2 regions of the Bordetella sputigena genome follow, and region 1 is predicted to be linked to the other one. Evidence: riboswitches for the same ligand, from Rfam matches in the RefSeq annotation. Region 1 holds a riboswitch; the other holds the start of a gene.
The links. Region 1 has a riboswitch for glycine ahead of gcvT (glycine cleavage system aminomethyltransferase GcvT). Riboswitches for the same ligand answer to the same signal wherever they lie in the genome.
Positions count from the first base shown of each region.

Region 2: linked by a shared signal. The riboswitch ahead of ACNA0R_RS05945 (D-amino acid dehydrogenase) and the one ahead of gcvT (glycine cleavage system aminomethyltransferase GcvT) in region 1 are both predicted to bind glycine.

Region 1 is NZ_CBCSCA010000009.1:17,632-28,727, forward strand. Features, by position in the region: gene ACNA0R_RS17630 (TRAP transporter substrate-binding protein) at 1-747, opposite strand, end outside; gene ACNA0R_RS17635 (GNAT family N-acetyltransferase) at 946-1,926, opposite strand; gene ACNA0R_RS17640 (Orn/Lys/Arg family decarboxylase) at 2,072-4,342, shown strand; gene ACNA0R_RS17645 (BaiN/RdsA family NAD(P)/FAD-dependent oxidoreductase) at 4,352-5,548, shown strand; gene ACNA0R_RS17650 (ZIP family metal transporter) at 5,840-6,730, shown strand; glycine riboswitch at 6,754-6,852, shown strand; glycine riboswitch at 6,887-7,006, shown strand; gene gcvT (glycine cleavage system aminomethyltransferase GcvT) at 7,117-8,220, shown strand; gene gcvH (glycine cleavage system protein GcvH) at 8,320-8,688, shown strand; gene gcvP (aminomethyl-transferring glycine dehydrogenase) at 8,709-11,096, shown strand, end outside.
Region 2 is NZ_CBCSCA010000003.1:1,355-12,450, forward strand. Features, by position in the region: gene ACNA0R_RS05940 (LysR substrate-binding domain-containing protein) at 1-201, opposite strand, end outside; gene ACNA0R_RS05945 (D-amino acid dehydrogenase) at 430-1,695, opposite strand; glycine riboswitch at 1,850-1,944, opposite strand; gene ACNA0R_RS05950 (GntR family transcriptional regulator) at 2,135-2,824, opposite strand; gene ACNA0R_RS05955 (LysR substrate-binding domain-containing protein) at 2,957-3,916, opposite strand; gene ACNA0R_RS05960 (trans-sulfuration enzyme family protein) at 4,153-5,331, shown strand; gene ACNA0R_RS05965 (mandelate racemase/muconate lactonizing enzyme family protein) at 5,555-6,712, shown strand; gene ACNA0R_RS05970 (transporter substrate-binding domain-containing protein) at 6,789-7,634, shown strand; gene ACNA0R_RS05975 (amino acid ABC transporter permease) at 7,659-8,345, shown strand; gene ACNA0R_RS05980 (amino acid ABC transporter ATP-binding protein) at 8,467-9,207, shown strand; gene ACNA0R_RS05985 (D-2-hydroxyacid dehydrogenase) at 9,221-10,198, shown strand; tRNA gene ACNA0R_RS05990 (tRNA-Pro) at 10,309-10,385, opposite strand; gene ACNA0R_RS05995 (class II aldolase/adducin family protein) at 10,548-11,096, shown strand, end outside.

The DNA of each region.
Region 1 (11,096 bases):
GGCATCCAGGTTCATCGTCGCGATCGACAGGGGCATCGCGTAGTTCACTTCGGTGAAGTAAGTAAGGTACTGCCAGAGTTTGCGACCGGCGCCGCCGTCACCCGATGAGAGTACGGCGTTCACTTCGCCGGACGCCAGACGCGGCATGGCGTCGGCGAAGGATATGTTTACCGCCTTCGCGCCCGCCCGTGTCATGGTGGCCTGGGAGACGTCGTCGTACGTGCGGATGGAAAGCGCCTGCAGGTCCGCCACTGTTTTGATGGGCGCCTTGGACCAGATGCCGGACGGCGGCCACGGCGTGGTGTAAAGCAGTTTCTGGCCGTGCGCGGCCAGGAATCGCTCATACACGGGCCGCGCCGCGTCGCGCAGCGCGCGGGCCTTGTCCAGGGAATCGGCCAGGAAGGGCAGCGAGGACACGCCGAAGATCGGATATTTATTGGCCAGGCCGCCCGCGAAGGCATCCGCGGCGTCGACCTTGCGCGCCTGGACGGCGTCCACCATGTCGGCGGATTTGAACCCCTTGGAGGCATCGAAACTCGTTTCGACGACGATGTTTCCGTGGGACTTTTCTTTGACCTGCGCGGCGAAGGTCGACACGCCCAGTCCGGGCATGGAGGTGGCCGGATACTCCGTGGTCATTTGCAGGGTCGTGGCGGCTTGCGCCGACACCGTGGTCAGCATGGCCGCGGCGAGCAGGGCGGCGAGGTGGGCAAGGCGGGCGGCGGAAGGCCGGGAAAGTGCGGGCATGGAGGTTCCTGGAAGTTGCGATGGAAGCCGCGCGCGCCATCCTGTGCGCACCGCGGCGCAGCCGTAGCCTGCCACGACGCCGAGGTAAACGGACTTCGGCCTTACCCTAGGATGCCGCGCGCACCCGGCTGCCGATGCCGCCTGGCGCGCTGCCCGCGACCTGCAATCCGCGGTCGACAGCGTGCAAGCGGCCCGGTGTCAGCCGTCCGACCCGCGCGGCGCCCTTTCGTAGTAGATGTCCCAGGCGTCCTGGCTGGTCTCCACGAAACCATGCCGCCGATAGAAGCGGTTCGATGCGCTATCGCGCAAGGCGCCGACCCGCACGGGCAGTCCGAGCGCATCGGCCCGCTCGAACACCCGCCGCAGCACCGCGGCGCCCACGCCCGCGCCCTGATGGCCCGGTGCGATGTACAGGTGATCCAGCTTGAGCGCGCCGTCATCCCGCCGGAGTGTGTAAAAACCGATCCGCTGCCCGTCCCGCAGGATCGCCAGCGTGTCCCGCGGCGCGTACGTCGCGCGCAGCCGCTGCCGCGCCCGCTCGGGATCGAAGCGCCCGATCTGTTCAAGGCTGTCACGCATGGCGGCGACGCGCAGGTCCGCCAGGGCATCGAAGTCCCCTTCGTCGACAGCGGCATATGCCAGGCCGCGCGTCTCCAGGGCCAGCGTCATCAGGTGCTCGTCGTAATACGCGCCATCGACCCACAGGGCCTCGATTTCACGGCCATAAATTGCGAAGCCCAGGCGCCGATACAGGGCCAGCGCGGCCTGATTGCCGACAGTGACGGATAAATTGATGCGCCGAACGCCGTCCATGCCACGCGCCAGCTCGATCGCGGCCCGGATCAGGCGGGAGGCCACGCCGGCGCCACGATGGCCCGGCGCGACGTAGACCGACACCAGCGACGCCTTGTGGGCTTCCTTGCGCCCGGCGGCGCGTCGCACGCAGGCCATGCCGACCAGGTTTTCCCCGTCGAAGGCGCCGATGCCGCCTCCGCCCGCCGGATCCGCCGGTGCGATCCAGCCCGCGATGATGTCCAGCGTATAGCGACGCTCGTCTTCCAGATGGGCGCCGAAGGCGGTCGGCGATTCCTGCAAGGCATGCAGCCGCAAAGACTGGAAGGCGGCCGCATCCTGGGCGGCGAGACGGCGGACAAGGAGGGCGGGTGGCGCTATCGGCATGGTGCTCAACTGTAACGCACGGCCGGGTACGCAGGATGCTTCCCCGGCCGGGTCCGCCGGCCCATGCGGCGGCGCAACGCTCGTGTCGCGTGTCCGCAGTACACTCGCGTCGGCTTTTGGCCCTACCCCGCAGGAGTCCCCCCGCATGAAATTCCGCTTTCCCATTGTCATCATCGACGAAGACTACCGTTCCGAGAACGCCTCGGGGCTGGGCATACGCGCGCTCGCGGCGGCGATCGAGGCTGAAGGCGTGGAGGTGCTTGGCGTCACCAGCTATGGCGACCTGAGCTCGTTCGCCCAGCAGCAAAGCCGGGCCAGCGCCTTCATCCTGTCGATCGACGACGAGGAGTTCGACGTCGATTCGCCGGAGGACGTGGCCAGCGCCATCAAGAACCTGCGGACCTTCATCGGCGAACTGCGGTTTCGCAATGCGGACATCCCGATCTACCTGTACGGCGAAACCCGCACCTCGCAGCACATTCCCAACGACATCCTGCGCGAGCTGCACGGTTTCATCCACATGTTCGAGGACACGCCGGAGTTCGTGGCCCGCCACATCATCCGCGAAGCGCGCGCCTATGTGGACAGCCTGCCGCCGCCGTTCTTCCGCGAGCTGGTCAAGTACGCGCAGGATGGTTCATATTCCTGGCATTGCCCTGGCCATTCCGGCGGCGTGGCCTTCCTGAAAAGCCCGGTGGGCCAGATGTTCCACCAGTTCTTCGGCGAAAACATGCTGCGCGCCGACGTCTGCAACGCGGTGGACGAACTGGGCCAGCTGCTGGATCACACCGGCCCCGTCGCGGAATCGGAGCTCAACGCCGCGCGTATTTTCCACGCCGACCATTGCTACTTCGTCACCAACGGCACGTCGACTTCCAACAAGGTGGTGTGGCACGCCAACGTGGCGGCCGGCGACGTGGTGGTGGTCGACCGCAATTGCCACAAGTCCATCCTGCACGCCATCACGATGACGGGCGCGATCCCGGTGTTCCTGCGGCCCACGCGCAACCACCTGGGCATCATCGGGCCGATTCCCATCGAGGAATTCGAACCCGAAAGCATCATGAAGAAGATCGAGGCCAATCCGTTCGCGCGCGAAGCGAAGGACAAGCGGCCCCGCATCCTGACGCTGACCCAAAGCACCTACGACGGCGTCATCTACAACGTCGAGATGATCAAGGAAAAGCTGGGCGACTACGTCGACACGCTGCATTTCGACGAAGCCTGGCTGCCGCACGCGGCCTTCCACGAGTTCTACCAGGATATGCATGCGATCGGGCAAGGGCGCCCGCGCAGCGAATCGGCGATGGTCTTCGCCACGCACTCCACGCACAAACTGCTGGCCGGCATTTCGCAGGCCTCGCAGATCATCGTGCAGGAGTCCAAGACCCGCAAGCTGGATCGCAATATCTTCAACGAAGCCTACCTGATGCATACGTCGACCTCGCCGCAGTACGCGATCATCGCGTCCTGCGACGTGGCGGCCGCGATGATGGAGCCCCCGGGCGGCACCGCCCTGGTCGAGGAAAGCATCCGCGAAGCCATGGATTTCCGCCGTGCGATGCGCAAGGTGGAATCCGAGTTCGGCCGCAACGACTGGTGGTTCAAGGTCTGGGGGCCGAACCGGCTGGTGCCCGACGGGATCGGCAACCGCGACGACTGGCTGCTGGAATCGGGCGACCATTGGCATGGCTTCGGCGATATCGCCGACGGCTTCAACATGCTGGATCCGATCAAGGCCACCATCATCACCCCGGGCCTGGATATTTCGGGCAGCTTCGGCGAAACCGGCATTCCGGCGGCGCTGGTCTCCAAATACCTGACCGAGCACGGCGTGGTGGTGGAAAAAACCGGCCTGTATTCGTTCTTCATCCTGTTCACCATCGGCATCACCAAGGGCCGCTGGAATACGCTGCTGACCGCCCTGCAGCAGTTCAAGGACGACTACGACCGCAACCAGCCGATGTGGCGCATCCTGCCCGAATTCTGCCGCGACCATCGGCAGTACGAGCGCATCGGCCTGCGCGATCTGTGCCAGCAGATCCACGAGGCTTATCGCGAAAGCGACGTGGCGCGCCTGACGACCGAGATGTACCTGAGCGATATGGTGCCGGCGCTCAAGCCTTCCGACGCCTTCGCGCGCATGGCGCACCGCCAGGTGGAACGCGTGGCGATCGAAGAGCTCGAGGGACGGGTTACCGGCGTGCTGCTGACGCCTTACCCCCCCGGCATCCCGCTGCTGATTCCGGGCGAACGCTTCAACCGCACCATCGTGCAATACCTGCAGTTCGCGCGCAAATTCAACGAACGCTTTCCCGGCTTTGAAACCGACATCCACGGCCTGGCGGAGGACGTCGATGCCGACGGCCAGGTGCGTTACTACGTCGACTGCCTGAAGGAAGACCAGGACCAGTAAGGCGCGCGCATGTTCGACGTCGCCATCATCGGCGCCGGCGCGGCGGGCATGATGTGCGCCGCCGTCGCCGGCCAGCGCGGCCTGCGGGTCGTGCTGATCGACCACGCCGACCGGCTGGCGGAGAAAATCCGCATATCCGGCGGCGGCTGCTGCAATTTCACCAATACGGGCACGGGGCCGGCGAATTTCCTGTCGGAGAACCCGCATTTCTGCCGCTCCGCGCTGGCCGGCTATGGTCCGCGCGATTTCCTGGACCTGTTGCGCCGCCATCGGGTGGCCTGGCACGAGAAGCACCGCGGGCAGTTGTTCTGCGACGATTCCAGCGAGTCCATCATCGACGTCCTGCGCGCGGAGTGCGACGCCGGCCAGGTGCAGTGGCGCATGCCCTGCACGGTGGCGGAAATCGCCCGCGTCGCCGATGCGGGCTTTGAACTGCGCACCACCGGCCATGGCGTGCTGCGCGCCGCCAAACTGGTGCTGGCCACCGGCGGCATGGCGATACCGCAATTGGGCGCCACCGATTACGCCTTGAAAGTGGCCCGGCAGTTCGGCCTGAAAGTGGTGGAGCCACGGCCGGCCCTGGTGCCGCTGACCTTCGATGCCGCCCAGTGGGCGCCCTTCGCCTCTTTGTCGGGCGTGGCGTTGGAGGCCGGCGTGCGCAGCGGGCAGGGCGAATTCCTGGAAGACATCCTGTTCACTCACCGGGGCCTGTCGGGGCCCGGCATCCTGCAGATCTCCAGTTACTGGAATCCCGGAGCACCCATTACGCTGGACCTGGCCAGCGGGCGCGATCTGGCGCGCGAGCTGATCGAGGCCAAATCCGGCGGGCGCCAGCAGTTGGGGACGGCGCTCGCGGCGCTCTGGCCGCGCCGACTGGCCGAACAGTGGCTGCATGGCGTCGTGGACGGGCGCGGCCAGCCGCTGGCGGGCGCGCGCCTGGCCGATATTCCGGACAGGATCCTGCGCGAACTGGCGCGGAATATCCACGGCTGGACCCTGACCCCCGGCGGCACCGCCGGCTACAAGAAGGCGGAAGTCATGCGCGGCGGCGTCGACACCCGCGGCCTGGACCAGAAGAGCATGCAGGCGCGCGGCGTGCCCGGCCTGCACTTCATCGGGGAGGCCGTCGACGTGACGGGCTGGCTGGGCGGCTACAACTTCCAGTGGGCCTGGGCCTCCGGCGTCGCTTGCGGCCGGGCGCTCTGACCGGGGCTGGACGTCCAGGCCTGGCGTGCCGAGGCCCGCGCCGCGCGACTCGCGCTGTCCGAATCCCTTCCGCATGAGCGGATTCTTCTGGATCCGGCCAATCTGGTGCCGTTTCGTACCGCTCGCCCTTGTTCCCTCGGCACGCGTAGTGGAAACTGAACGCCAGCTGTCCGGCGCGGCGCGTTTTTTGCTCTCTGGGCGACCACGCGGGTCGCCACCCAGACCACCACGCGTGCCATGCGAGCAAAGAAGATGCGCACGCCACGCGCATCACGGGAAAAGGGACGCAACATGAACACGCACATACGTTCGCTGGCCGGCGCCGGCGCCGGCAAGGCCTTGATGGTCGTCGTGCCGCTGCTGGCCGCGATCGGTGCCTGGGCGATATGGCTGTCCCTGGAAGACAGCCATCCGCAGATCGCCAACGCCTGGCTGGGCGGGCTGATCGCGGCGGGGGCGACGGCGGCCGGTACCTTGCCGGTCATGTTTTCCCAGCGCCTGTCCGAGCGGGTGCAGGACACCATGTTCGGTTTCGGCGCCGGCGTGATGCTGGCGGCCAGCGCGTTTTCGCTGGTGGCCCCGGGGATCCAGGCCGCGCGCGACCTCGGCGCCGGCCCATGGGGCGCCGGCATGACGGTGGGCGCGGCTATCCTGCTGGGCGGCGCGGCCTTGCTGTGGCTGGAGCGCTGCGTACCGCACGAGCATTTCATCAAGGGCCGGGAAGGACATGACGCCCGCATGCTCAAGCGCACCTGGCTGTTCATTTTCGCGGTCATGCTGCACAACCTGCCGGAGGGCCTGGCCATCGGCGTGGGCTTCGGCGGCACCGATCCCATGCGCGCCGGCGCGCTGGCCACCGGCATCGCGATCCAGGACGTGCCGGAAGGCCTGGTCGTCGCGGTCGCCCTGCTGGCGGCGGGCTATGGCCGGGCATTCGCCGTGACCCTGGGCATGGTGTCCGGGCTGATCGAGCCGATCGGCGCGCTGGCCGGCGCCGCGGTGATGGCCTGGTCAACGGTACTGTTGCCCTGGGGCCTGGGTTTCGCCGCCGGCGCCATGCTGTTCGTCATCAGCCACGAGATCATCCCGGAATCGCATCGCAAGGGGCACGAGGTCTATGCCACGGGCGGCCTGATGCTGGGCTTCGTGCTGATGATGCTGCTGGACACCGCCCTGGCCTGAGTTGTATTCTTCGCCACGCTGTCACGCATCGTGCGGGAGAGAGCGGCACGCCCCCCGGCGCGCCGCCGCCGAAGGCGCAATTCGCCCGGAATCGCTCAGGCAACCCATACCGCAGCATGCCTTGCCCGGACCGCGCCGCATTCGGCGCCCGGACGAACACAGCGCTCTGGAGAGAGCCGGCCGTCCGTTACACGCGATGCGCCCGGACGCCGAAGGTGCAAACCCGCCATCCACATGCGCGGGGCAACTCTCAGGCAAAAGGACAGAGGGGCGGAAACACGGCCGGTCTTGGGCGCTTTCCGCATCCAGGCCGGTATCCGCCGCCCTAACGGTACCCTGATGGCCCACTATCGGCCCCCTACCGCCGCTGTCCGGAGCTTTTTGCCATGTCGCACCCCCTGAAGAACACCCCCCTGGCGCAAGCCCATATCGATGCCGGCGCGCGCATGGTCGACTTCGGCGGCTGGAACATGCCGCTGGCGTATGGCTCGCAGCTGGAAGAGCACCACGCCGTCCGGCAGGATGCCGGCATGTTCGACGTGTCGCACATGCTCAACGTCGACGTCACGGGCGCCGACGCCATGGCCTTCCTGCGCCGCCTGATCGCCAATGACGTCTCCAAGCTGACGGCCACGCCCGGCAAGGCGCTGTACAGCTGCATGCTGAATCCCGAGGGCGGCGTGATCGACGACCTGATCGTCTATTTCTTCGCCGCCGACCGCTGGCGCGTGGTGGTCAACGCCGCCACCGCCGACAAGGACGTCGCCTGGATGCAGCGCATCGCCATTGCCGCCCGGCTATCCGTCTCCATCGCGCCGCGCCGGGATCTGTCCATGGTGGCCGTACAGGGGCCGAATGCGCGTGCCAAGGTCTGGGCCGCGCGTCCGGCCTGGAAGGCTGATACGGAAAGCCTGACGCCGTTCACCGCCGCGCGCTTCGAACCCGACACCCTGGTGGCGCGCACCGGCTACACCGGCGAGGACGGCTTCGAGATCGTGCTGCCCTCCACGGAAGTGGTCGCCTTGTGGAACGACCTGGCCGCGCAGGGCGTGCGTCCCTGCGGCCTGGGCGCGCGCGACACGCTGCGCCTGGAAGCCGGCATGAATCTGTACGGCCAGGACATGGACGAAGTCACCCAGCCCGCGCAGGCCGGGCTGACCTGGACCGTCTCATTGAAGGATCCGGCGCGCGCCTTCATCGGCCGCGCGGCCATCGAGGAGTTCGCCACGCCGGCCGCTTTCCTGGGCCTGAAGCTGAACGAACGCGGCGTGATGCGTGCCCATATGGCGGTGCGCACGTCGCATGGCGATGGCGAAATCACCAGCGGCACGATGTCGCCGACGCTGGGCGTGTCGATCGCCTTCGCGCGCATGCCGGTGGGCGTCAATCCCGGCGATACCGTCGAAGTGGACATCCGCGGCAAGTGGGTGCCGGCGACCGTGTGCAAATTGCCCTTCGTCCGCAACGGCAAAGCCATCGAACAACCGTAAACTGGCGATGCCCATGCCGGCGCGTACCGCATGGGCGGGGCGCGCATTACCTCTCTATTCATCCTTGCCACGATTTTTGAATTCTTAGGAGCTCCTTCCATGAGCCTGCCCACCGATCGCAAGTACACCGAATCGCATGAATGGGTGAAAGCCGAAGGCGACGTCTTCGTCGTCGGCATCACCGACCAGGCCCAGGAACAACTGGGTGATCTCGTTTTCGTCGGCGACGTCAAGGTTGGCGCCAAGCTGGCCGCCGGCGATACGGCCGGCGTGGTGGAGTCGGTCAAGGCCGCATCGGACATCTATGCGCCGGTGGCGGGCGAGGTCGTCGCCTTCAACGACGCGCTGGAAGCCGATCCCGCGCAGATCAACAGCGGCGCCTACACCGCCTGGATTTTCAAGATCAAGCCGGACAACTCCGCCGATCTGGACAAGCTGCTGGACGCCGCCGGCTACGAAGCCCTGTAAGGCCACTTTCAAGAGATACCATGTCGCGCCCCCTCGACACGCACACCGATTTCATTCCCCGCCATATTGGTCCTTCCGATGCCGACCAGGCCGCCATGCTGCGCGCGCTGGGCGCGGACAGCCTGGAAGACCTGATCAGCCAGGTCGTGCCGCCCGCCATACGCACCCAGGCGCCGCTGGCGCTGCCGCCGGCGCGCAGCGAGCCGGACGTGCTGGCCGAACTGCGCGACATCGCGCGCGGCAACCAGGTCTACCGCAGCTATATCGGCCAGGGCTATTACGGCACGCATACGCCCAACGTCATCCTGCGCAATATCCTGGAGAATCCCGCCTGGTACACGGCGTATACGCCTTACCAGCCGGAAATCTCGCAGGGCCGCCTGGAAGCGCTGCTGAACTACCAGACCATGGTGGCGGACCTGACCGGTCTGGACATTGCCAATGCGTCGCTGCTGGATGAAGGCACGGCCGCCGCGGAAGCCATGACGCTGGCCCGCCGCGGCGCGAAGTCGTCCAGCAATGTGTTCTTCGTTTCCAGCCACTGCCATCCGCAGACCATCGAGGTCGTGCGCACCCGCGCGGAAGGCCTGGATATCGAAATCGTCGTTGGCGATGAAACCGCCGGGCTGCCCGATTGCTTCGGCGTGCTGGTGCAATACCCGCGCAGCCTGGGCGGCGTGGACGACTATCGCGCCCTGGCCGAAACCGCCCACGCGCGCGGCGCCGTGGTGGCATGCGCCACCGACCTGCTGGCGCTGGCCCTGCTGGCCCCGCCGGGGGCCTGGGGCGCGGACATCGCCGTGGGTTCGGCGCAGCGCTTCGGCGTGCCCTTCGGTTTCGGCGGCCCGCACGCGGGCTTCATGGCCTGCAAGGACGCCTACAAGCGCAATATGCCGGGCCGCCTGGTCGGCGTGTCCAAGGATGCGCAGGGCAACAACGCGCTGCGCCTGGCGCTGCAGACGCGCGAACAGCACATCCGCCGCGAAAAGGCCACGTCCAACATCTGCACGGCGCAGGTGCTGCTGGCTGTGATGGCGGGCATGTACGCCGTCTGGCACGGCCCGGCCGGCATCCGCCGCATCGCCCAGCGCGTGCAGCGCGCCACCGCCATCCTGCGCGCGGCCTTGAGCGACCTGGGCGCCAAGGTCGTCAACGAGACTTTCTTCGATACGCTGCACGTGCGCACGGGTTCCGCCACCGCGGCGGTCCTGGCGGCCGCGGACGCGGTGCGCATCAATATGCGCGCGGTGGATGGCGAGCACGTCGCGGTATCGCTGGACGAGACCGTCACCGACGCCGATCTGACGCAGCTGGCGGGCGTGTTCGCCAGCGGGCTGGGCAAGACTGCTGCCGCGATCGATATCGACGCGCTGGACCCGCGCGCCGGCGCCGGCATCCCGGCCTCCCTGGCGCGCCAGGGCGAAATCCTGGCGCATCCGGTCTTTTCCAGCGTGCAGTCCGAAACCGATATGCTGCGCTACCTGCGCAAGCTGGCGGACAAGGATCTGGCGCTGGACCGTAGCATGATCCCGCTGGGCTCGTGCACCATGAAGCTGAACGCGACGGCCGAGATGATTCCCATCACCTGGCCGGAATTCGCGCACATCCATCCCTTCGCGCCCGCGGCGCAGACCGCCGGCTATCGCCAGCTGATCGACAAGCTGTCGGCCGCGCTGTGCGAGATCACCGGCTACGACGCCGTCAGCCTGCAGCCGAATTCGGGCGCCCAGGGCGAGTACGCCGGCCTGCTGGCGATCCGCGCCTACCATGAGGCGAATGGCCAGCATCAGCGCAACGTCTGCCTGATTCCGTCGTCGGCGCACGGCACCAATCCCGCGTCGGCGCAACTGGCCGGCATGCAGGTGGTCGTCGTGGCCTCCGACGCCAACGGCAACGTGGACGTCGCGGATCTGCGCGCCAAGGTGGCGCAGGTGGGCGATCGCCTGGCGGCGCTGATGATCACCTATCCGTCGACGCATGGCGTGTTCGAAGAGGCCGTCACGGAGATCTGCGACATCGTGCATCAGGCCGGCGGCCAGGTGTATATGGACGGCGCCAACATGAACGCCATGGTGGGGCTCGCCAAGCCCGGCAAGTTCGGTTCCGACGTGTCGCACCTGAACCTGCACAAGACCTTCTGCATTCCGCACGGCGGCGGCGGTCCGGGCGTGGGGCCGGTGGCGGTGCGCGGGCATCTGGCGCCCTATCTGCCCGGCGTGGTGGATGCGGCCGGCAAGCTGCCGGAAGGCGCCAAGGTCGGGCCGGTGTCGGCGGCGCCGTTCGGCTCGGCGGGCATCCTGCCGATTCCCTACATCTACATCGCGCTGATGGGGGCGGAGGGCTTGCTGCGGGCGACCGAAGTGGCCATCCTGAACGCCAACTACATCGCCCATCGCCTGCGCGAGCAT
Region 2 (11,096 bases), on a different contig from region 1:
ATCGGGCAGCAAGGCCAGGGCCTCAGGCGTAGGCTGTAATCGGCCGCGAAGACGGAGAAAAAGCGGGAAACCCGCTTCAGCCTCGAGACGTTTGATCGATTTGCTGACCGCCGGTTGCGAGATGCCAAGCAGGTTGGCGGCTTTTCTGGACGAGCCCGATTGAAGAATAGCCCTGAACATCTCGATTTCATTGACACGCATGGTGAATATTCAAGAATATGGGCTATGAATTCGTTGCATCGCGTCAGCGAAAAAGCCGAGGCAAGACGTAACGCTGTTGAACGCCGCAACCCCACCGAGGGAACCGCTGGTGCGCGCAGTGCTAGTCACCGGCGCAGACTCTTTGCGGATTCTCCGGGGTCGGGTCTTCGGTCGCTCCAGCCGACCTGCCGCCCGCCCCTCCTCGGTGGTCATCCCGGCATCACAAGGTCAGGCCGTGGCGCGCGGAGAAACGCTGGCAATGCCGCTGCTTAACTGGGCGGCCGCGCTACCAATAATCTGTGCCACTTGGTCCGCCGTCGCAGCGGAGAGTGTCCAACCGAGGTGGCCGTGCCCGGTGTTGTAGAAGACGTTGGGCTTCTTGCCTCTTCCAACACGCGGCATCATGTCGGGCATCATGGGGCGCAGGCCCGCCCAAGGCACGACTTGCCGCGTGCTGACCCCCGGAAAGCATCGAGCGACCCAATCAGTCAGTGGGCGTATTCTGTCCGCGCGGATGTCTCTGTTATCGCCGTTGAACTCAGCAGTCCCTGCAATGCGGAAGCGGTCGACCCCAAGTCTGCTGGTGACAATTTTAGTTTCGTCATCGAGCAGGCTGATGGTCGGCGCAGCTGCCTGGCTGGCTTCATCCGTCAAGTTCACGGTGATCGAATAGCCTTTTACCGGGTAGATATTCACGCGGTCGCCTAATTGGGCGGCCAGGGCACGGCTCGCGATTCCCGCTGCGATCACCACAGCGTCGAAGCGGGCCTTGACTTCTTCCCCGTTTTGCTCAAACACGATCGTTGCTTCATTCCCATCGCTCATGACGTGTTTGACACTCGTCCCGTACCAAGTGGATACCCCCAAACGCTCGATGGCCGCAGCCATCCCGATTGTGAACTTGTGGATGTCACCCGTGGAATCGCTTTCGGTGTAGTACCCGCCGTAGTACTGACCCGCCAGTGTCGGCTCGAGGGCGTGAATCTCTTGCGGCGTCACGGCGCGCCGCTCGAGGCCTCCCGCGGCAAGCAGCGCAGAAACGCGCCCGGCATGATCGAAGCCTTTTCGATCGCGGTAGATGTGCAGAATGCCTCGTTTCACCAAATCGAAGGAGATGCCCTCGGCGCTCGCCCAGTTGAATAGCTGCTCGCGGGCTGCGATGGCGAGTCGAGCAGTCTTCGTGGTGTTGCTTTCGTAGCGCGGAATATTTGCCACGAACTCAGCGAACCACGACAACTTGTGCCAGCTGGGTTTGGGATTGACAAGCAGCGGCGCATCGGGCTTGAGCATCCATTTCACCCCCTTGAGCAAGGTTGAGGGGTGCGTCCACACCTCCGCGTTGGAAGCAGACAGCTGCCCTCCATTCGCGAACGAGGTCTCCATCGCTGCATACCGATGCTTCTCGAACAAGGAGACAACGAAGCCACGCTTTGCGAGCGCGTACGCGGTGGTCACTCCCGTGATTCCACCGCCAATGATTGCGATTGATTTCATGATCCAGGCCCAAACGTCAATGAGAGGTATGCATGCGCCAGCGCGCTGCATGCCCCCTCTGTTTGGAACCTGAGAGATTCACGTCACATCGTCGAGACGGACGCTTGCTCCTGCGGTGTGATGGTAGACGACACCATCTGCTCTTCAGAGTGCTATTGCCTGATCGGTCCTTTTGCCTGAGAGTTTCCGGGGCGGTTGCTCCTTCGGCGCCTTATGTCTTGCGACAAAGGGCTCTCCCGAACAGACCGGACGATGATATGTGATCAGCACGCGTTGCGCAAGCAAGGCTAACTTGCGCCAACCAGCATAATGGCCCACTAGATCCGGGGCATCTCGAACACGACCTCGCGTAGTGGAATGCGGCATCCCGGCACCCATCAATTCCGCGAGCAAGACCCGTCGTTGTACTGCTAATTGAAGACTGCGCGGCTTAGGATCGTCAGCGCTGCGCCTGTGTGTCCGTCCCATCTCTTACGGACGAGAGATGCTGATAGAGCTTGCTCCCTTCCCCAATCGCATGCTCACGCAAGAGCTTTTCAATAAGATTGGCATCTCGCGCCACCAATGCGTCAATGAATGGTTGGTGGTGGTTCACAACGTCCTGCGGCTTGGCAACGAAGTTGTAGGTAGACGCGACAAAGATGCGGATCTGCTGCTCGACCAAGCGATAGTGCTCGGCAAGACGCTTGTTTCCGGCCAAGTCCACAATGGTTCGGTGCAGGAGGAAGTCCTTATCCGCGATGATGTGGTATTTCCCTCCCGAGCATGCGGTCAAGAGGTTCGTGAATGCCGAGGTCAATACCCGCTCACGCTCATGGTCCATGCGCTCACACAAAATGCGCGCCGCCGTTCCCTCCAGCCCCGCTCGAAGCGTGTACAGCTCCCACAGATCTTCCGTCTCTATGGACGCGGTAGCCCAACCAGTGAACGGGGTCTGCTTGACCAGCCCCTCTTGCGCGAGCTGGTACAGCGCAATCCGGATCGTCCCGCGCGAAAGACTGAGCTGATCAGAAAGGCTGACCTCGGTGATTCGAGTACCCGGCAAGATTTCTCCGGACACGATTTGCTTCCGCAAAGCTTCCGTCGCCAACTGTTCTGCAGATTGCTTTTTGACCGCGGTCAGTGCCATACGGGTACCACTCGAAGCCGTAGAGTTCGAGATTGTACGAGATTGTCAGCAATCAGCAAAGAAAAACGTGCCCGGGTGCCCGCGGGCCAAATGGGGAATCGACGATCAGGCACGAGCGGCGCACATGCCGCCCTACTTCTCCTTGAGCTTCGTCTGCAGGAGCTGCTCCTCTTCCGCCAACTGTGTGCGAAGGGCCACTAGGAATTCTTTGGCGGTGCCCGAGAGCAGTCGTCCGGCGGGAACCGCTTGGATGCAGATGACCGTTGCATCGAACGATAGCTTGCGAAACGTCAGGCCTCTGGTGCTGTAATCAAGCGCGGTGATCGGGTTCACGATACCGACACCCAGCCCTGCCAGAGCCAGTTCGCAGACGTTGAGTGCGTAAGGGGTATGGACGGCAATGTTCAACTGGACGCCGTGCTCCTTGAGCTTTTCCTCCAGCCGCCGGCGCGACGAGTCTTCCGGATTCATGGCCAAGAAGGGGACTTCGGCCAGATGGTGCGGCTGGATGAGCGTGTGACGTGCCAGCGCATGATTTTGCGGCATCACGACCACACCGGGCTGCTCGGCGAAGACGGTGCATTCCAGCCCGTCAGTAACGACCTCGTCTGCAAAAAAGCCTACGTCGAACTCGCCCGCAGCCACACGCTCCCGCACATCCCGAGAGCTCAGGATCTGCAGAGAGACGTTCGGCCGCTGGTCTTCGTTTTTCGACCGCGCCATGCGCGCCAACGCGCGCGGAATAAGTCCCGAGCCAAAGGCGGGATTACTGGCGATCTGTAGAGCGCCGACACCGAACTCCCTGAGCGCCTTAATGCGATGAGCGATGGCACTGAGCCCGACGTACATCCGATCCACATCGGGAGCAAGCGCCATGGCTTCCGGCGTCGGCTGCAACCGTCCGCGGAGCCGCAGGAACAGTGGAAATCCCGCCTCGGCCTCAAGGCGCCGGATCGCCTTGCTCACCCCGGCCTGCGACAAGCCGAGCAGGCTTGCGGCCTTCCTCGCCGATCCTGCTTGAAGGATGGCCCTGAAGGTTTCAATTTCAGTGACGCGCATGGAGCACCCAGATTGTGCGATGTCGGCAAGCATATAACCAAACGATGCCATGTGATAACTGAACGTTCAACTCCGCGACAACGCGGCTGACAAAATTGATCTTTATGGTGCATGTAACACGCGCACCAACCGCCTTTATTACTTTGCGACGCCTCCGTTCGACACTGCGTCAGCCTGTGCTCGAAGAGTTGGAACGGAGGCAGGTGCAGGCCAAGGGGAGCTCCCCCTCGGGCAGTACCTTTTACTCGACCGATTTGGAAGGATCACCCTTGGAAAAAGCCGCGCTCTATCCCGCCGACATGCATGACCGCCTCAAGAGCATGCCCGAGTTCATGGGCTTCGCTGTGCCGATTCATCGGGCATCGACCATCAAGTTCAACACGGTCGAAGATTTCACCAACCGCCGTAGCAGGCTGTTCGATGGCTTCAGCTATGGCCTGTACGGCACTCCCACCGTCAGGTACATGGAAGAGGAGATCGCGAAGCTCGAAGGCGGCAAGTACTGCCTTTCCACGCCTTCCGGCCTGTCGGCCGTCAACCTCCCCATGTTGGCGCTACTCAAGGGCGGCGATCACATCCTGGTCGCCCAGAACGCATACGGCACCACACGCGAGTTCTGCAACACTTTCCTGTCGCGGCTTGGCATCCAGCACACGATCATTCCAGCAGATGCCACGACCATTCAGCCGTGGTTGACGCCCTCGACGCGACTGGTGATTCTGGAATCTCCAGGCTCGTACACCATGGAGATCCAAGACATGGAGAAGATTGCACACGAGGCTCACGAGCACGGAGCCCTGGTCTCCATCGACAATGCTTGGGGACTGGGCCTGACCAAGCCTTTCAAGCATGGAATCGACATCGTCTGCAACGCGCTGTCCAAGTACGCGAGTGGCCATTCCGACGTCTGCATGGGGTCTGTCACAGTCAATGATCGCGAACTGTATGAGCGCCTCAAGACGGCCTCGTTCATGCTCGGGGAAGGCGTTTCCTCGGACGATGCATCCTTGGTGCTGCGAGGCCTCCAAACATTCGACGTCCGCGTCGCGGAGCACGCCAAACGTGCCCTGACTGTTGCCGACTGGCTGAAGAAGCAACCGACGGTCGCACGAGTAATCTGCCCTTCTCACCCGGAAGACAGCCAGCACAATCGGTTCTCTCAGTACTTCAGCGGCGGAAACGGCCTGCTGAGCGTGATTCTGAAGAAGACAGCGGATAGCAGCGTGATCGAGATGGTCGAAGGCTTCAAGATGTTCAAAATCGGCGCCAGCTGGGGAGGAACGCACAGCCTCGTCGCGCCGATTCGAGCCAACACATTTCCCTGGCTCGACGAAGAGGAGCGTGGGAACTGGTTGCTGCGTCTTCACATCGGACTGGAACCGTTCGACTTTCTGCAGCGTGACCTGGAGGATGGCTTTGCGGCCCTGAGCGCGCGGCAGCGGGCGTAGATCAGATCGGGAGGGGGCATTGCCTGCTCCGTCACGTGCAATCCCAATTTGGTGCACTGGACCGACTTCGCGCGCCAGTTAGGTGCACTTAGCACCTGATAGCCGCGGATGACTCGTTTTGCAGGTGTAAACCCCTATTCATAAGAGACGCCCCAAGCTGCAAGATAGCTGCCGATTGTCAGCAATCATCAATTGTCTTCTACAACTGTTGCTTTGGGGTGTTATGAAAATCACGAGCGCGAACATCTACCTGGTCAAGGGCGGCCCGATCACTCCCGTGATCCTGGAGCTTGAAACGGACGCAGGAATTTCGGGCATCGGGGAAGCGGCCATTGCCTACGGGCTAGGCGCCTCAGCCGCCGCGGCGATGCTGGACGAAATGGTCACGCGCGACGTCCTTGGGAAAGACCCCGCCCGCATCGAAGAGATCTGGCACGTTCTCTACGACCAGTCCTTCTGGACGAAAGGTGGCGGCGCCATCTCATTCGCGGGCGTCAGTGCGATCGAACAAGCTCTGTGGGACATCAAGGGCAAGGCTCACGGCCTGCCTCTGTACGAATTCCTCGGCGGCAAGATCAACAACCGTGTCCCGGTCTACGCGAACGGTTGGAACTATCACTGCTACAACGCACTGGACTGGGCGCGCGCAAGCGAACGCCCCTTGAAAGACGGCTTTCGCGCATTGAAGTGCTACCCCTTGGCCACGCAGTTGCCCGGCGGAACCCTGCGCCACGTGACGCGCCGCGCACTGGACAAGGAGTTCATGCAGCTCGCCTATGACCGCGTCAAAGAGCTTCGCAATGCGGTCGGACCCGACGTCGAGATCATGCTCGACCTGAGCGGTGGGCTGACCACGGATGAAATAATCCGTCTCGCACGCCGGTACGAAGAGTTCGACATCACCTGGATTGAAGAGCCCGTCGATCCCTTCCATGAAGAGGCGCTGAAGAAAGTCTCAGACCGCGTCAACATTCCGGTGGCGGCTGGCGAACGCGTCTACACCTCGCGCGGCTTCCATCGCCTGATCGCAGAACAGGCCGTGGACATCGTACAACCGGACATCGGCAACACCGGTGGCCTCTTCGAAACCAAGAAGATTGCCGCGATGGCTGAGGCGGCCAATATGCGCATCGCGCCTCACAACTGCGCAAGCACGCTGTCGACTGCGGCAAACGTCGCGCTGGCAGGCTGCCTTTCGAATCTGCTGAACGTTGAGTTGTACCCGTACTTCTCGGATCATCCCGGCTACGTCGAGGTGCTGACCAGGCCGTTCGAACCCCGCATGAAAGACGGCTACCTGGAAGTTTCCGATGAGGTCGGCCTTGGCGTCACGCTCGACAAGACGCGGCTAAAGGACCACCTCTGGAAAACCGTGCGTTGAAGTGCCTACCGGGTGCGGATGCGAGCGCACGCAGGCGCACCTACATCCCCTGTTCCAAACTCACAAGAGGTGTTCCATGAAATGGCATTTTCGTGTTCTGAGCGCGATCGGCGCTTTGCTCCTTCTCGCCGCGCAAGGCGCGTTCGCTCAGGGCTCCAACTGTCTTCCGGCCCCGCCCAACCTTATCGAACCCGGCACGCTGACGGTCGGCATCTCGCTCGCCGCGCCGCCGACGGCCTTCATGAAGGACGACGCGGCCGCGGGTCTCGACCCGGAGCTGATGACCGCCATCGCACAGGCCATGTGCCTGAAGCCCAAGTTCGTGAACATGGCGTTCGCTGGCCTGTTCCCCGCGCTGATCGCGAAGAAGATTGATGTGATTCACTCGCAGGTCGGGATCACTGACGTGCGCAAGCAGTCGTTCGATTTCGTCACCGTTTTCGTTGGCGGTGTGCGACTCATCACTCAGGCGAACTCCAAGCTGTACTTCAACACCGAATCGGACACCTGCGGGTACACCACGGCCATCATGGGCGGTTCGACGCAAATGGCGGCACTCGAGCGCGTGAAGGACTCGTGTCCCGCGAACAAGCCGATGACGCTTCGGCCGTTCGGTGGCCAAGCGGAAGCCATGAACGAAGTGGCGCGAGGATCTGCGAATGCGGCCTTTGTGGACTGGGCCGTTGCGACCTACGCCGTTGCCCAGCGCCCGAAGGACTTCGCCATCGCCAGCCCCATCCTGAGCGGGAAGGGGCCGAACACGCAGCGCAACCGCATCGGCATCGTATTCCGCAAGGGTGAAACCGCCAACGTCGCCGCAGTGGAGGCAGCATTCAAGCGCGTCGTGCAAAGCGGCGCGTACGACGCGATGCTTGCCAAGTGGAGTCTACAAGAAGGCGATTTGCGAAAAGTCAACGACTAAGAAGAGCGCACGGCGGAGCGATACATGCATTTCGATTTGGCGTACTTTTTTGGGCTGCTTTTCTCGACGCGGTTCTTCGGCGCGGTCTGGATGGTGGTGTGGATCACCGTCGTTTCCATGATTCTGGGTATTTTGATTGGAACTGCAGGAGGGATCATCCTGACCTCGCCGCTGCCTAAGATACATCCGTTCATTCGGGCCTACGTAACGTTCTACCGTGGCATTCCTGTGCTTGTCCAGATCGTGTTCTGGTACAACGGATTGGCGGCACTGACCGGTGGCGCCATCAACTTGCCCGCCATTACTGCCGGCATCCTAGCGCTGGGTGTCAATGAAGGGGCTTACATGACCGAAATCGTCCGATCCGGCATCCAATCGGTCGACCGCGGACAGCGTGAGGCGTCCCAGGCTTTGAACCTCAAGTACTGGACGATGATGCGCAAGGTCATCCTGCCGCAGGCCGTGCGCGTTGCCATCCCGCCTACGGGCAACGAAGTGATCAATATGATCAAGAACACCACGTTGCTGTTCACGATCGCCATTCCTGAGGTTTTCGGCACGGCCGTGAACATCTATAGCCAGAATTTCAAGTATTTCGAAGTCCTCTGCGTCATTGCGCTTTGGTACGTCGCGATCGCTTTCGTCTACACGCAAATCCAACGGCAGGTCGAACGGCATTTCAACCGCGGCCGTCGCGGACTCTACGCCTAAGCTCGCCGTACGGTCGGGCGGCTTTCGGGCCGCTCGGCCCATCGTCTTCGCACCGATCGAATCCGATTCACAGCAACAAAAACGGCGCGCGTGCGCTCGTCCTATCACAGGATCTTTTGCAATGATTAATCCTACCCTTATCCGGGCGCAAAAGCTGAACAAATGGTATGGCGCTCACCACGTCCTCAAGGACATCGATCTGCAGGTTGCGAAAGGCGAGAGGGTGGTTATCTGCGGCCCATCCGGCTCGGGGAAGTCCACGCTGATCCGCTGCATCAACCGACTGGAAAGACATGAGAAGGGAAAGATTGAGATCGGCGACGAAGAACTGAACGACACCAGCGTTTCCAGGATCCGCTCTCGCATTGGCATGGTGTTCCAGCAGTTCAACCTCTTTCCGCATTTGACGATCCAAGAGAACTGCATGCTAGCGCCGATGCATAGCCTGGGTCTCTCGCGCAAGGAAGCCGAGGCGCGCGCGAAATCCTACTTAGATCGCGTGCACATCGGCAACCAAGCATTGAAGTACCCCGCGCAACTCTCGGGCGGCCAGCAGCAGCGTGTGGCCATCGCGCGCGCACTCTGCATGCAGCCGGAGATTCTGCTCTTCGACGAACCGACTTCGGCCCTAGACCCCGAAATGGTGCAAGAGGTTCTGGACACTATGACTGAGCTCGCCAAAACCGGCATGACGATGATGTGTGTCACCCACGAAATGGGTTTTGCTCGCAGCGTTGCCGACCGTGTCATCTTCATGGATCAGGGCGAGATCGTGGAGGAAGGTACCCCGGAGGCACTCTTCGGAGGCCCCAAGACGCAACGACTGATCAACTTCCTGGGGCACGTCGGTGTCCGTCACTGAGGCCGGCCTGAGCATGCTGCGCGTCTACGTTCAAAATCAGAAAGAGCGGGGAGAGGCGTACCAGATCACGCCAGAACGGTGGCGTTCCACCGTTCATTTGCCTGCGGAGAAGGTCCACGCTACGTTCCACGACAAGTCGAACGTGGATCTCGCCGCCTTGGGCGTCGCCGACGTGTGCGTGGGTTCAGGATTCGATCCGGCCTTGATACAGCGCCACGCACGGAAGTTGAAGCTTCTACACGTCACCAGCGCCGGTGTCGAGAAATACCTGCCGCTCGACTGGCTGCCTGATGGCGCCGTCTTCACCAACAGCCGCGGAGTGCATGCCGGCAAGGCTGAGCAATATGCCTTGATGACGCTGCTAATGCTGTCGTCGAAATTTCCGCTCTTGGCTGACGCGCAACGGCATCACCGCTGGGCGCCCGTACTTACGCCCATGACTATGGGCCAACGAGTCACCATCGTTGGGCTTGGCAATCTCGGTACCGCGGTTGCCCGCGCCGCGCAAACGCTGGGGATGGATGTGACGGCGGTGACTCGCTCCGGGAAACCTGCTTCCCATGCGGCGAGGGTCGTCCCGACCAGCAATCTAAAGGATGCTGTCTCGGACGCCAACTACGTTGTGCTCACCTGCCCCCTTACCGACGCCACACGGGGCTTGATAAGTGATGAAGTCATCAAGTCCATTCCACGTGGCGGCGGGCTAATCAATATGGCAAGAGGTGCAGTCCTTGACACGACAGCGCTCATCAACGCGTTGCGAGAGAATCATTTAAGCGGCGCGGTGCTGGATGTCTTTGATGAAGAGCCACTTCCAGCCTCCAGCCCGTTGTGGAACTGTCCCAATCTGGTGATCACGCCACACGTCTCCTGCGATGAGCCGCTCGGATATATCGAGAAGACGCTGCAATCGCTAAACGAGAATCTGGCGCAGCTGCTGGAGGGTCGGCGACCGAATATAAACGTCGTCTCGCCGCTCCATCAATATTGATGCGCTATTCGGCCACTTCAGTAGCTGGCGTGTGACTTCGTAGATGTCGTCAACACCGCCACCATTCGTAGCGGAACGGCGGCCAGAAGTAAGCTAACCCTTGATTTAATTGGTCGGGGCGGCGGGATTCGAACTCGCGACCCTCTGCTCCCAAAGCAGATGCGCTACCAGGCTGCGCTACGCCCCGACGGCCGTCCGGGTTTCGAACGGGCCTGCATTGTACCCGAGATATCCGCACCATTTCGGCGCCGGCACCTTGCCAAAGCCGGGCCCATCCACCGCGCCAGGGTTAGTTCTAAATACGGAACAAGTACCAAATGTGGTATTTTCCCGGCAGGAGCGACCCGACATGACTACCGATCTGAAATCCCTGAAACGCGACCTGGCATTGGCGCATCGCCTGCTGGTGGACCAAGGCGCCATGGACGCATTCGGCCATGTCAGCGTGCGCCATCCCGACCGTCCCGACCGCTTCCTGCTGCCCGTCGCTGGCGCGCCCAGCCGGGTCACGCCCGACGACATCATCGAATACGACATGAACGCGGAGCCGGTCGAGCCGACGTCGGCGGGGCTGTTCTCGGAGCGCATCATCCACAGCGCGATCTTCCGCGCCCGCCCCGATGTCGGCGCGATCTGCCATCATCATTCGCCGGCCATCATGCCCTTCGCGCAAACGGGCGCGCCGCTAAAGCCCAGCTGCCAGACGGGCGCCGCCATGGGCGCCCAGGTGCCCTACTGGGATAGCCGCGACGAGTTCGGCGATACGCGCCTGCTGGTCGTCACACAGGTCGAAGGCGATTCGCTGGCACGCGCGCTAGGCCCATGGTGGACCGTATTGATGCGCCGCCATGGCGCGACAGTCGCGGGACGCGATCTGCATGAATGCGTCTTCCGCACG